3 regions of the Neobacillus sp. OS1-32 genome follow, and region 1 is predicted to be linked to each of the others. Evidence: predicted binding sites of a transcription regulator. Region 1 holds the regulator's gene; each other region holds the start of a gene.

Region 1 (5,093 bases):
AAAATATCTGTCATGGGAAACAAATAAAAGTGTCCCTGGATAGTCGATTAAGGCATTTTCAAGGACTTCTTTGCTATCAAGATCAAGATGGTTTGTTGGTTCATCCAAGATTAGCAGATTGGCTTTTTCCATCATCAGCTTTGCTAAGGCCAGCCGTGCTTTTTCACCACCGCTCAGCGATGAGACAGTTTTTAATACATCATCACCAGAAAAAAGAAAATTTCCAAGCACAGTGCGGATTTCCTTTTCTGGTTTAAGTGGGTATTCATCCCAAAGTTCGTTTAAGACCCGTTTGTTGGAAGTCAAGTTTGCCTGCTCCTGGTCATAATAACCAATCAATAAATTGGACCCATATAAAATTTCTCCGCCAAGCGGTTTTAGCTTTTTAATAATCGTCTTAAGCAGAGTGGACTTACCGATGCCGTTTGGGCCGACCAAAGCAATGCTGTCACCCCTAAATACGCGGAAAGAAATGTTCTCCGATACTTTCTCGCCATCATAACCGACTGCAAGGGAATTTACCGCTAATACATCGTTGCCGCTTTGCTTTTCAATGTCAAATGAAAAATTGGCAGACTTTTCATCACCTAACGGACGGTCGATAACTTCCATTTTCTCTAGCCTTTTCCTCCGGCTTTGCGCCCGTTTCGTCGTTGTCGCCCGGGCGATATTGCGCTGGATAAAATCTTGCAGGGCAGCGATTTCTTGCTGCTGTTTTTCATATAGCTTCATGTCACGTTCAAAATTGGCTGCCTTCTGTTCTAAATAAGCACTATAATTGCCGCTAAACCGTTGGATGCGGTTGCGCGATAATTCGTACACCTGAGTGACCACTTTGTCCAAGAAATAGCGGTCGTGCGAAACAATTAAAATGGCCCCATCATACCCTTGTAAATATTGTTCAAGCCAGGAGAGCGTTTCGATATCCAGATGGTTGGTGGGCTCGTCCAATATTAAAATGTCCGGTTTCGTCAGCAGTAACTTACCTAACGCAAGCCGTGTTTTTTGACCGCCACTGAGGCTTGAGATCATCAATGAATGGTCATGAAAATTGAGTCCATGCAGCACGGAGCGAATATCCGCTTCAAATTGATAGCCGCCAAGTTCTTTAAACTGGACCTGTAAATGGTCATATTCATGAATAATTCGTTCGTACTTTGCCTGATGGTTAAAAATATCAGGATCAGCCATTTGCTCCTCAAGCTTGCGTAAAGATTTTTCCATCTTTCGAAGTGCTTCGAAGACACTCAACATTTCCTCCCAGATGGAAAAATTGGATTCCAAACCGGTATTCTGGGCTAAATAGCCGATTGTTACCTCTTTCGGCTTGATGATCTCGCCGCCATCATAAGACAGATGTCCAGCAATAATTTTCAATAATGTCGATTTACCTGCCCCGTTCCGGCCGACGAGGGCGACGCGGTCCCGAGTTTGTAATTCTAGCTTTATATTCGATAAAATAAGGTCAGCACCATAATATTTTTGTAATTGATTAACTTGCAGTAAAATCATGTTCATTCACCTCTATACTTACAAATAGTGTACCTTATTCCCGAAAGGGCGGCAATACGAGCAAAAAAGCCGTAATTGGATAAAAAAATATACCGTTAGTTCAAAGTTTCACACACATCGACAAAAAAATATAGTATCATTTGGGAGGAGGTATTTATAATGGCTGAGTTTACTCATTTTAATGAAGAAGGAAGAGCAAAGATGGTGGACGTCAGCAATAAGCCGAAAACAGTCCGCACTGCTTTTGCTCATTCCAGCATTACCGTAAGTGAAGAAATTTACCAAAAAATAACGCATCATGAAATGAAAAAAGGCGATGTCTTGGCAGTTGCTCAAGTTGCTGCGGTAATGGCGGCCAAGAAAACCTGGGAGATCATTCCGATGTGCCACCCTATTCCGTTAACAGGGATAAATATTAGTTTTTCCTGGGAGCAAATTCAATTAAAACAATACCAGTTACATATTGCCGTATCTGTGAAAACAATCGGTAGCACGGGAGTTGAGATGGAAGCGTTAACAGCAGCCTCTGCGTGTGCTTTAACGGTCTATGACATGTGTAAAGCAGTGGATAAGGGTATGGTAATCGGACCAACTTATTTAGTGGAAAAAACCGGCGGTAAAAGTGGTGACTATAAAAGAACCGACCTGATTTGAACATGCAGCAATGGAGCTAATACTTGAAGCGGGGTGAAGGAGAGAATGTCGAATGAAACGACGAAGATTCCACAGGCAACAGCAAAGCGGCTACCGTTATATTATCGGTTTTTAAAAAATCTGCATTCTTCTGGTAAACAAAGGGTGTCGTCAGCAGAGTTAAGTGAAGCAGTGAAGGTTGATTCAGCTACAATTCGCAGGGATTTTTCCTATTTTGGTGCCCTCGGGAAAAAAGGATATGGCTATAATGTAAATTATTTATTATCCTTTTTTCGGAAAACTCTGGACCAGGATGAATTAACGAAAGTAGCCCTAATTGGTGTGGGTAATTTAGGAACTGCCTTTTTAAATTATAATTTTATGAAAAATAATAATACCAAAATCACCTGCGCCTTCGATGTTGACCCTGGAAAGGTTGGAACATTAATTGGTGATGTTCCAGTTTTTGCGATGGATGATTTAGAAAAACATTTAAACGAAGAAGAGATTTCGGTGGTTATTTTAACAGTACCGGCTCAGGTTGCCCAATTGATTACGGACCGTCTTGGCAACACGAATGTAAAGGGGATCCTGAACTTTACCCCGGCAAGATTAAATGTCGCCAAATCGATTCGCGTACATCACATTGACCTCGCAGTTGAACTGCAATCACTGGTGTACTTTTTGAAGCATTATCCGAATGTCGACGAAACCGAAGAATAGGAGAAAAAGCTTTTCTGATGATGATCAGGGAAGCTTTTTTTAATTGTCTAAGTGAAAGCATGGTGTCAGGCACTGCAACAGGTACATGAGGCCATGCGTTTATTTATTGATGGGATAGCAGAAAAGACAAAAAGGGAGGATCGTAGTTTGAAGCTGTCCGGAAGGGGACGATGATTTGGTGATAGCTGTGCGGGATAATTGGCAATCAGCCCTATTTTCCAAAAAACAGAAAATAAAATTTTACAGCATAACAATGTTATGTTACACTGTAAAATAGAAAGGGGTTATCGAAAATGAGCGAGGAGTTAATTTCCAAAAAGGACTTATTGAGTTTAACCGGAATTTCGTATGGGCAGTTATACCGCTGGAAACGGAAGGATCTTATACCAGAGGAATGGTTTATCCGTAAATCAACATTTACAGGTCAAGAAACCTTTTTTCCCAAGGAAAGGATATTGGAACGGATTGAAAAAATTCAAACAATGAAGGAGAATTTGTCGCTGGATGAATTGGCAGATCTGTTATCACCAAATGTAACGGAAATTATTTTAACAAAGGATGAACTTATAAAACGTAACATTGTTTCAGAGACGGTTATGAATATTTACCAAGAAAGTGAGAGTGGCCATTTTCAGTTTGATTTTTCGAGGATTCTTGAGGCAAATGTATTGGAAAAACTGCTGCAATCAGGGGAGATCAATTTAGACGAAGGAAAAATGCTGCTTCAGCTTTTAAAGCTAAACCGCCCGCTAATTGAACAAAAACATGGGGAAATCGTCATCACGAGAAAGCTGGGGGTGTCCTCCTGTTTGCTGCTGATTAATGCTGAAAGTTTTCATTTTGAGTCTGGGACAAAGGTAGTTGCCAAGCTCTCGCTGTTAACCTGCATAGAGGAACTAAAGGCAAAATTATTTTAAATGTCGTGAAAAAACTGGAAATATCGGGTCATGCGGCGATTGGCGGCAGAGTAAAAGCTGAAGAAGTAAGGGTCAAGGGCATCTTGAAGGTGGCCAAGGACTGTGAAACGGAAATTTTTAAAGCAGAATCACAATTTATCATTGGTGGTTTGTTAAACGCAGAGCATATTGAGATTCAAATTTATGGTGAGTGTACAGCTAAGGAAATTGGCTGCCAAACGATTAAGGTCAAATATGAGTCATTCCATTCAAGCGGCGGCTTTGAGATTAAAGGCCTATTAACCGCTGAAACTATTAATATTGTCTTAAGGTTCGGAAGCAGTAAGGCTGAAGAAATCGGCGGCGGGAAAATTACTGTGAAACGGAAGAAAAACTCGTTGTTCCCGTTCGGAAAAGAGACTGGATCACTACAGACCAAAGTAATCGAAGGCGATGACATTTACCTGGAAAATACAACAGCGGACATTGTCAGAGGCAATAAAATAAAAATTGGCCCAGGCTGTATCATTGGAACGGTTGAATACAGGACGGACTTTCAACAAGACCCTGACTCAACAGTCAAAACGGTGTCAGGCACCAAGTAATTTTTCATATGTCCAGCTCGAGCGTCGAGCAACAAATGGCCGACCCGCTTCTACCTGCGTTAAGGAGCGGCCCTTGGTGATACGCTGCTTAACGGTTGCTTCCACATTTCTTGGTGCTTGACATGATACTTATTTTTTCAATTGATCCCTGAATTTGAAGTGAAAGGTGATCATTTTTAATCCTGACCCAATATCGAAGGTAGCCAAAATGACTAATAGATAGCTGAAAAAGCCCCAGCCGTTGGTCTGTACTTCCGTAATGGCAAAGTAGGTGAAAAGGGCGCCTAATAAAAAATAAATCAGGCCGGAAAACAAAGGTGAACGTCTCATAAAAATCCTCCGATAAAGTTTTGAATGGACTCAAGATCACGCTGCAATCTTTCAATATCATCGCGATAAACAGTTTGGACTAATACAACCAAAGTGTTCATCATTACATGTGCAAAGATTGGCACGATAATCCGATTGGTTTTAACATATAGGAACGCAAACGTCAGGCCCATTGCCGAATAAAGGATAATATGCTCAGGCTCCATATGCGCCAAAGCAAAGATAACCGAGCTGATAAGTGCTGAAATAATAAAATTAAAACGCCGATAAAGACTGCCAAAGATAATTTTGCGAAAGACAATTTCCTCTAAAATCGGGCCAATGATGCTTGTTACAATCATTGCCTGTGGAAAAATATCGATGATGTTCAGGATTTGCTGCGTATTTTCGGACC
Region 2 (5,093 bases), 930 kb from region 1:
TAATTTCGGCGGTGCTTGCCAGTCACGAGCAGTTGCGATATTTTGCCAGCCTTCTGCAGGACGAAGCTTTTCTTGACCGACATAGTGCGCCCATCCGCCGCCATTTACACCTTGTGCTCCAACAAATAGTACTAGATTCAAGACAGCGCGGTAAATCGTATCTGAGTTGAACCAATGGTTAATCCCGGCACCAACAATGATCATCGAGCGGCCATTTGTATCAAGAGCATTTTGTGCAAATTCACGTGCAATTTTTGTGACAAGCTCTTGTTTGACTCCTGTAATGCTTTCTTGCCATGCTGGCGTGAACGGTACATTGTCCTCTAGAGATTTTGCAGTTTGTCCACCAAGTCCGCGGTCCACACCATAGTTTGCTAGTGTTAAGTCAAATACAGTAGTTGTATAGAATACTTCACCATTGTTTTCTACTTTTCTCAAAGGAACGTTTCGATAAAGAACTTGATTGCCTTCATGTGAGAAGTATGGAATCTTTACAGTCGCAACTTCTTCTTCGATTCCTTTGAAAGATAATCTTGGGTTAATGGCTTCACCGGACTCTTCGTCCACCATTTTTAAATTCCACTTAGCTTTATCTTCCCATCTAGCTCCCATCGTTCCGTTTGGAATAACAAGCTTCTCAGTGTTTTCGTCAAATAGAACTGGTTTAAATTCGCCATTTCCGACTTCTTTGCCAAGATCATTTGCGTTAAGGAATCGATCCGGAATGTAATGATCTCCATCCTTTTTCAATGTGACAACAAATGGGAAATCCGTATATTGCTTAGAGTAATTGATAAAGTAGTCATGCTGATTGTCAACATAAAATTCTTTCAAAATAACATGGCCCATTGCCATTGCTAAAGCACCGTCTGTTCCTTGTTTTACCTTCATCCAGTCATCTGAAAACTTTGTAGATTCCGCATAATCTGGGCTTACTGAAACTACTTTTGTTCCACGATAGCGAACCTCTGCAAGGAAGTGAGCATCTGGTGTTCGAGTTTGCGGTACGTTTGAGCCCCAAGTTAAAATGTAGCCGGAATTGTACCAGTCACTACTTTCAGGTACGTCTGTTTGATCTCCCCAAATTTGTGGTGAAGCAGGAGGGAGGTCAGCGTACCAATCATAGAAGCTTAGCATTGGCCCACCAATTAGTGACATAAAGCGAGAGCCTGCTGCATGTGAAACCATTGACATTGCTGGAATTGGTGAGAATCCAACATTGCGGTCTGGTCCATATTTTAAAACTGTATACAAAATGGATGCAGAGACTAATTTTATAACTTCATCCCACTCTGCCCGAACAAGACCTCCTTTACCGCGTGCTTGTTTATAGGCACGCGCTTTCTCGGGGTTCTCAACAATACTTTTCCAAGCATCTAATGGATTTTTATTGGTTTTTAAAGCTTCATTCCACATATTTAATAAAATACCGCGAACATATGGATACTTCACACGTAATGGGCTGTATATATACCAAGAAAAACTGGCTCCACGAGGACAGCCGCGCGGTTCAAAGTCTGGCATATCTGGACCAGTTGAAGGGTAATCAAGCTGCTGTCCTTCCCAAGTAACAATTCCATCTTTCACAAAAATATTCCAGCTGCAAGAACCAGTACAGTTAACACCATGAGTCGATCGGACGATTTTATCATGCTGCCATCTTTGTCTGTAAGCTTTTTCCCAGTCACGATTTTCATAAGTTGTTTGGCTATGGTTATTTGCTTGTTTTTCAATTGGAGTTAAATATTTTAAGCGGTTGGTTAAAGGTGAACGCTTCTTTTTCATTCATCATCTCTCCTTTTTCACGACTTTTTCAAAAAGCCTTTACTTACTATTTAAGTCGCTTTTGTTAGCTTTAATGTAACAATGTGGGAATGGGGGAAACTGTGAATAACTTCACACTAGATTTTTTTGTCACAAAACAGTCAAAAAATAAGAAGTTATGATTTTAAAAATGGAAAATGTGAGGTTTTTCACTTATACATGGTGATAATTTAACTATAATGCGGGTGTGAAATGATCGGAATAATCAAGGAGGTGCTTACCACTTATGGTAATGGGGGGATTTTAATAAAGATCCTTTTATAGTGATATGGGAACTGACAAGAGCCTGTCAGTTCAAATGTTTGCGAAAGAAAAAACGGAAACGCTCTAACGCAGTAAGGTCTCACAGGATCCATAGATGGTTTAGGTCGGGCACCTTTCAACAAAAATTAAAGAGGCTGACTTAACTTAAGTCAGCACACTAATCAATACTGCAGTAAATAGCTGGACAGTTCTCACAGCCAATTTCATCTTTAAGAAATTGAAGATCGTGAACAGTTATTTTTCCTTTTTTTAATGAAATAACTTTGTCACGTTTTAATTCATTCAAAATTCGGTTCGTGCTTTCTCTTGATGTTCCACAAAAATTTGCAAGCTCCTGGTTCGTTAAAGGCAGATCGATTAATATTCCATCTGTTTTTTTTACACCATAACTATTTGTCATACGAATAAGGGTGGAAAATAACGCGCCTTTTTTACCATTTAAAACTAAATCACGGAATTTCGTTTGTGTTTTACGGAAATGATCGCTCATCCATTTCATAAATTCAAAGGCTAATGCGCTATTTTGAAATATTTCTTTTTCAATTACATCTTTTTTAATTACAGCGATTTCCCCGTCTTCAATGATGAGCGCACTTAAAAGATACTTTGGAGAATTCGTAAATAAAGTTAATTCACCACATATATCATTTTCTCCACAAATTCGAAGTGAAAGTTCACGTCCATCTGTTGTTATTTTACTTATTTGTACTTTTCCCGAAATAATCAAATACAGCTCGTACGCGTCCATTCCTTCTTGAAATAAGTATTCCCCTTTTTTCGCTTTTATTGTTCGATCACTGAACCTGAGTAATTCTTTAATTTCAATGGAATGCGTCGGCTTCATTGTATTAGGCATTTGATTACCTCCCTTACATACATTTCAATTTATTTTACCATACTTTCTAATTGCTTGAACTTTGGTAATAGTGTTCATTTGTTGAAATTGTTTACCATGGATCAGTTGATTGCAATCATACCGAAAAGTTATTCCCCTTTATTATTAAAGCATAACTATAAATATTATAACTATTCCTACGGTGAAAACAGAAAGAAAATAGTTTGGCAAATTTGTAGATTTAATGAACAAATCGTTAACTGTGAAGAATTTTTGAACTTGGAAAAAATGTGAAGAAGTTCACATCCTGAGCCTTTTAATTTTTTTTACGATATTTTCAAGAATAAAGTGAACAAAAAAACTTAAGAAAAAATTTTTCACCCGAAAGGAGTTTTTTTAGTGAAAACAAAGTCTTTGCAATTACCATTACAAACAATTAGTTTAATTGCTGGATTTATGGTTTGGGTCATTCTATCCGGCTTAATGCCATTCATTAAAGAAGACATTCATATGACAGCAACTCAATTGTCTCTTGTAACAGCTATTCCAGTCGTGTTAGGTTCTATTCTCAGAATTCCCATTGGTTTCTGGACAAACCGCTTTGGTGCAAGAAAATTATTTTCCATCAGTTTCTTATTGTTATTGTTCCCTATTTTTTATATTAGTACTTCTAATTCTTTCGTCGATCTATTAATTGGTGGTTTGTTCCTAGGAATTAGTGGAGCTGTTTTTTCAGTCGGGGTTACATCACTTCCTAAGTATTATCCGAAAGAACGACATGGCTTTGTTAATGGAATTTATGGAGCAGGTAATATCGGAACAGCGATTACAACATTTTCCGCTCCAGTAATCGCGACGAAATTAGGCTGGCAAACTACTGTAAAGTTTTACTTAGTTTTAGTTCTAGTGATCGCTGTATTAAACTTCTTGTTTGGTGACAAGAATGAACCAAAGGTTGTTGCCTCATTTTCCGAACAATTTAAAGGTGTGTATAAAAATGAAAAATTATGGTTTCTTAGTCTGTTTTATTTCTTAACATTTGGTGCATTTGTTGCATTCACAATCTATTTACCAAATTTCCTTGTAGTTAACTTTGGTTTAGAAAAAGTAGATGCTGGTATGCGCACAGCTGGATTTATCGTGATTGCAACCTTCTGTCGCCCAATCGGTGGATGGCTTGGGGATAAATTCAATTCATTCAAAATTTTAATGCTTGTCTTTGCAGGAATGACAATTGCTGGGGTAGTCCTAGCGTTTAATCCATCCCTGATGATCTATTCTGCAGGCTGTTTAGTTATTGCTTTTGGTGCAGGGATTGGGAATGGTACTATTTTCAAATTAGTTCCAATGTATTTCTCCAAACAGGCGGGAATTGTAAACGGGATTGTATCAGCAATGGGTGGTTTAGGAGGATTTTTCCCACCATTAGTTCTTTCCATCTTATTTAATCTAACAGGGCACTATGCCATTGGTTTCATGGCATTATCTCAAGTGGCGATGGCCAGCTTAATTATTGTGATCTGGATGTATTACCAGGACAAATTAGGAATGGTCAGCAACTAAACTAAAAGAAAAAAATAATCGGGTTAAATCAATTTCATGAATCCCTGATTCGCTTGGATTGACTTATAAATTTTGATACGAAAAAAATAAAAAAATGATACACCGAACATCACAATTTATGTCATTGTAGCTATTGCCAATACTATACGGATTACATGAGAGATTTTAGTAAATTCAAGGCCGTCTTTTTTATTTGGTTATTAAATGACTAGCATGATTGAATTACGGAAGAATAAGGAAGGATAAAAGCACTCTAGATAGAAAGGAATGATTATATGTCAAAGCAACAAATTGGTGTCGTTGGTTTAGCTGTTATGGGTAAAAATTTGGCATTAAATATTGAAAGCAGAGGGTATAGCGTTGCTGTTTATAATCGTTCATCTGAAAAAACAAATGAGTTGTTAAGAGAACATAAAGGAAAAAACATTGTTGGCACATACAGTATCGAGGAATTCATCCATTCGTTAGAAACACCAAGAAAAATATTATTGATGGTGAAGGCAGGAAAACCAACGGATGCCACAATTGAACAACTAAAGCCTTATCTGTCAAAAGGTGATATCTTAATTGATGGAGGAAATACATTCTTTGCAGATACACAAAGAAG
Region 3 (5,093 bases), 1.1 Mb from region 1:
GCTGCTGCATGCCTCAACGATGTCTTTAGCCACCTTTACATCTAGCGGTTCATGATAAAATCCCCAGTTTGCCTGCTGCGGATGATGGGTAAAGGCACCGTTAAAGTTGACAATTGGCGTATCCAATTGCAATTCCCGATAATACATTTCGCTTGAACGATATGGTCTTCCGGTTGCAATCATCACCAAATGACCTTCTTCTTTTGCTTTTTGCAGTACCTTTTTGGTTTTCGGCGAAATGGTTTTATCATTTTTCAATAATGTTCCATCTAAATCTAAGGCAATTAAGTGTCTTTGTACCATTAGAAGACTCCCTCACTTTTAGTCCATTATGCATTGCTTTAGGAAAAAACGCAATTTCATGTTAAACTACTGACAGGAAATTTATTTTCCTTTAAACACTATGTTAACAATTTTATATCGGGACTGTAAAAAAATTCACACTCAGCTGCTAGGAAACCGTATCTGTGTGATGGAAAAAAGTTCTTTTGATATAATAGGATATATAGATATAAAAGGAGTGAAGAAAACATGAATGAGGAATTAAAAGAGAATATAATGGGGGCTCTGGAGCTTGTTATTGATCCTGAGCTTGGCATAGATATTGTTAACTTAGGTTTGGTGTACAACCTGGAAATGGATGACGAAGGCATTTTGACTGTTACGATGACATTAACAGCAATGGGTTGTCCGCTTGCTGGAACAATCGTAGATCAAGTGAAAAGGGCATTGGCGGATATCCCCGAAATTAAAGATGTGGATGTCAACATTGTTTGGAATCCGCCATGGAATAAGGACATGATGTCACGCTATGCAAAAATTGCTTTAGGAATTCGCTAAGGAGTTACAGTTACATGAATAATAAAGTGATCTTAGTCAGCTCCAATCAGCTTGGCGGGGGCGATCAAATCTTAGGAGAAAACATTTTAGAAACATTTTTCACGATTTTAAAGCAAAGGGACGACCTTCCTGCGGCTGTTTTTTGCATGAACAGCGGGGTCTTGACGATGACAGAAGAGTCACTCGTTTCCGTCCACTTAAAAGAACTTGAGCAAAAGGGTGTCGCTATTTTAGCGTGTAAAACATGTGCCGACCATTATGGGGTCAGTGAAAAATTAACCGTCGGTAAGATAAGCGGCATGGGAGATTTTATTGAACTGGCCGCAAAATATGAGGTATTAACCATTTCCTAAACAGCAGTTTCTACTGCTGTTTTTACTTAATTCCTTCCTTGTCTACTTAACGGTTTCCATGAACATGAACCGCTTTACAAACTCGCAGATAGCAGATTTTGGCGGGAATTCCCAATCTGGCGAAAGTGTGAGATAGTTCACTTTTCCCAAGCATAAACAGCTTTATAATATTGGATATTAAGGCAATTTTGGCCGAAATAGCCGTATTAGGAGGCGTTTGAAATGGATTTTAGCCGGGACTTTAATAAAGATCCGTTTATTGTCATTTGGGAATTGACCCGGGCTTGTCAATTAAAGTGTCTGCATTGTCGTGCCGATGCACAATATACAAGAGATCCCAGGGAGTTAACCTTTGAAGAAGGAAAAAACTTAATCGATCAAATATATGAAATGAATAATCCGCTGCTTGTGTTTACTGGTGGTGACCCGCTGATGCGGCAGGATGTATTCGACATTGCTAAATACGCGGTCGATAAAGGGGTACGGGTTTCGATGACACCTAGTGCAACCCCAAATGTGACGCTTGAAGCGATGCGTAAAGCGAAAGAGGTTGGTCTTTCTCGCTGGGCCTTTAGTCTAGATGGACCCACTGCCGAGATCCATGACCATTTTCGCGGGACAGCTGGCTCGTTTGACCTGACGATCGAAAGGATAAAGTATTTACATGAGCTGGAAATGCCAATTCAGATCAATACCGTTGTCTCCAGGTATAATTATGAGCATCTGGAGGAAATGGCAAAATTAGTGGAAGAGTTAAATTGCGTCCTTTGGAGCGTTTTTTTCCTCGTACCAACAGGGAGAGGGCAGGTAGCTGACATGATATCTCCGGTAGAGCATGAAAAGGTGCTGCGCTGGCTGTATGATCTTAGTAAGCAAGTTTCGTTTGATATTAAAACAACCGAAGCAATGCACTATCGTCGAGTTGTCATTCAGCAGAAAATGCGGGAAGCGAAAGCGAAGACTAACGAAATCGATTATCTAGCGGCATTAACCGAAAAAGGGCTGACCGGATCGATTGATGGCTTAGGCAGGGCACCGAAAGGCGTTAATGATGGGAACGGCTTTGTATTTATTTCCCACATTGGCGATGTTTATCCGAGTGGTTTGCTCCCGGTTAAGGCTGGAAATGTTCGGGAAACTCCGCTTGCGGAAATTTATCGGGAGTCCCCCATTTTCAAGGCACTAAGAAATCCGGATGGCTTTAAGGGCAAATGCGGTGTTTGTGAATTCCGCTATGTCTGCGGCGGGTCAAGGTCAAGAGCCTACGCCATGACCGGAGACTACCTCGAAAGTGAACCATTCTGCGTTTATATTCCTAAGGCATTAAGGGAAAAGCAAGGACAATAAAGAGAAATATCATGAATAAAAGATGGTCGGGCGCTCAAGAACCCACCATCTTTTATCATAAGTCAATAAAAATATTATCATAGTGTTTAAAGTATTAGTCTTTTTTTTGTCATCATTTGATACAATAGTGATAACACGTTTCTTTAATATAACGGAGTTGAATTCAATGGAAAAAACCATTATCAAGGATAAATTAACCAGACCTTTACGGGATTTAAGAATCTCAGTTATTGACCGCTGTAATTTTCGCTGTCAATATTGTATGCCTGCTGATCAGTTTGGTCCTGATTTTGAATTCTTACCTCGAAGTGCTTTGCTGACATATGAAGAGATTGTGAGAGCTGCCAATATATTTGTTCAATTGGGGGTCGAAAAAATCCGCCTGACCGGTGGTGAACCGCTGTTAAGACGGGATTTACCAACTCTGGTAGAAAAGCTTGCCCAAATAGACGGATTAGCTGACCTTGCCTTAACGACGAATGGTGTCCTTTTACCAAAATTAGCCTGGGAGTTAAAGAAGGCTGGTTTACAGCGAGTAAATATTAGTCTGGACAGCTTGGATGACAAGCTTTTTGGAAAAATAAACGGGCGAGGAGTCGCAATTGGTCCGGTACTTGCCGGTATAGAAGCAGCAAAGCAAGCAGGACTTCGAATCAAAATTAATATGGTGGTTAAGAAAGGGTTAAATGAATCAGAAATTATTCCGATGGCAAAATATTGCAAAGCGAACGGCTTAGAACTTCGTTATATTGAATTTATGGATGTCGGTTCGACAAATGGCTGGAAAATGGATGATGTTGTCACCAAACGGCAAATCTATGAACTGTTAGAACAACATTTCGAGCTGGAGCCTGTTACTCCTGCTTATTATGGAGAAGTTGCCAAACTTTACCGCTACAAGGATCAGAACATCAATGTAGGGTTTATTACTTCAGTGTCTGAATCTTTTTGCTCAAGCTGTACTCGTGCCAGACTGTCTGCCAATGGACAGATTTTTACTTGTCTATTTAACGGAAATGGCCATGATATCCGCAATTTTATGCGGAATGGCGCTACGGATGAACAATTATCTGAGCGGATTAGCACCATTTGGAATGGACGCGATGACCGATATTCCGATGAACGAACTGCTGGGGTTAACAACGACCGCAAGAAAATTGAAATGTCTTACATTGGCGGCTAAAAACAGAATTCACTATCATTTTAGTTAAAAAATGAGCCTGCAGATATACTGGCAGGCTCATTATTCACTACATATATCTCGGAAACAAAATATTATTTTCGAGATGGACATGCATAAAGGTTAATCCTTCTAATGCCTCCAACCGGGCATAAACTAAACGATAGGTACCGCAAGCGTCAAGCGGTAAAGCATAGTCGGAAGTAATGGAGCGGATTTGTCTTAAAATCTCACCGCATTGGTCATGTTCTTTTTCAAGCTCAACAATCTGATTGATTGCTTCTTGACGATTTTCAATTGTTCCCTTTTCAAGCTGTCTAATTAACGGAAAGACGGTTGCCTCTTCTTTTTCCATATGCTCAAGTAACTCTTTCTTGAATTCATTAAAAAGCTCATAGACCTTTAAAAGCTCTGGATGATTATCACCATGAACGCGGGAAACCTTCGTCACATAGGGGCTAAGGTTCTTTAATTCTTCTTCAGATACTCGATGATAATTTTCAATCACATGATCGATAATGGTGTCAGAATTAGAATCGGTCCAAACGGTTACATCTTTTTCTTCATCTTGGTATTTTTCGAAAACTTCTTTTAATTCTTCCAGCACTGTATCGATATCAAGCCCACGTTGGGAAACTGCCTGTGATAAAGGGATATTTCCGCCACAGCAAAAATCGATGCGCTTCTTTTTAAAGATATCGCTTGTTTTAGGTAATTCATTCACTATATCTCTAACTAAAGAATCAGCTGTAAATGGAAAAGACATTAGGAAATCCTCCTTTGAATCGTAAAGTTTAATAATTACTAACATAATCATAATCCAAACGAGTAAAAAACAAGGTGACCGGCATCACACTTTTGCTATGTTTTTTTCTTCTTTGTGAAATCCATTAGCGTTTTCAAATTATAGGGTTATAATGAATATTGAGATTTTGAACTGTTGAGATAGGAGCCGATGAAATTGTTTGAAAGAAGACAACCCATTCCAATTGCAGATGCAGTAAAAAAAATTATTGCTTTTCCACACCAAGCAGTAATTGAGCATGTTCCCATTGAGGAAAGTTATGGTCGTTTTTTGGCTGCGGATTTAACAGCCACCCATGATGTTCCCCATTTTGACCGATCACCGTATGATGGGTTTGCTATCCGTTCGATCGACACTGAAGGGGCGGGCATATCCAACCCGGTTGAATTCGAAGTGATTGATCACATTGGTGCAGGAGCAGTTTCTGCAAAAATAGTCAGCAGGAACCAGGCAGTCCGGATTATGACCGGTGCGATGATGCCTGAAGGAGCCGATGCGGTCGTTATGTTTGAAGTGGCACATACGTACGAAAAAAACGGAGTTCCTTTTATGTCTATTAAGCGCAGCA

The links. Region 1 encodes Rex, which represses fermentation and respiration genes when NADH is low (regulators of the CRP and FNR family bind a similar motif). Its sites were predicted from a motif close to TTGTGAAATATTTCACAA; they were not measured.
Region 2: a site for Rex is predicted at 1,885-1,902, ahead of RCG24_RS10430 (nitrate reductase subunit alpha). Genes of this name have one in related genera too.
Region 3: a site for Rex is predicted at 1,319-1,336, ahead of RCG24_RS09785 (TIGR04053 family radical SAM/SPASM domain-containing protein). Genes of this name have one in related genera too.

What each region holds. Positions count from the first base shown of each region.
Region 1 covers NZ_CP133263.1:2,991,929-2,997,021, reverse strand. The annotation lists gene RCG24_RS14820 (ABC-F family ATP-binding cassette domain-containing protein) at 1-1,512, opposite strand, end outside; gene moaC (cyclic pyranopterin monophosphate synthase MoaC) at 1,672-2,166, shown strand; gene RCG24_RS14810 (redox-sensing transcriptional repressor Rex) at 2,212-2,868, shown strand; gene RCG24_RS14805 (YhbD family protein) at 3,162-3,785, shown strand; gene RCG24_RS14800 (cytoplasmic protein) at 3,791-4,369, shown strand; gene RCG24_RS14795 (YdiK family protein) at 4,499-4,699, opposite strand; gene RCG24_RS14790 (CPBP family intramembrane glutamic endopeptidase) at 4,696-5,093, opposite strand, start outside.
Region 2 covers NZ_CP133263.1:2,059,379-2,064,471, reverse strand. The annotation lists gene RCG24_RS10430 (nitrate reductase subunit alpha) at 1-1,785, opposite strand, end outside; gene RCG24_RS10425 (Crp/Fnr family transcriptional regulator) at 2,246-2,944, opposite strand; gene RCG24_RS10420 (nitrate/nitrite transporter) at 3,323-4,486, shown strand; gene gndA (NADP-dependent phosphogluconate dehydrogenase) at 4,762-5,093, shown strand, end outside.
Region 3 covers NZ_CP133263.1:1,928,129-1,933,221, reverse strand. The annotation lists gene RCG24_RS09800 (Cof-type HAD-IIB family hydrolase) at 1-303, opposite strand, end outside; gene RCG24_RS09795 (metal-sulfur cluster assembly factor) at 532-840, shown strand; gene RCG24_RS09790 (DsrE family protein) at 855-1,193, shown strand; gene RCG24_RS09785 (TIGR04053 family radical SAM/SPASM domain-containing protein) at 1,416-2,540, shown strand; gene moaA (GTP 3',8-cyclase MoaA) at 2,707-3,723, shown strand; gene ric (iron-sulfur cluster repair di-iron protein) at 3,791-4,486, opposite strand; gene glp (molybdopterin molybdotransferase MoeA) at 4,682-5,093, shown strand, end outside.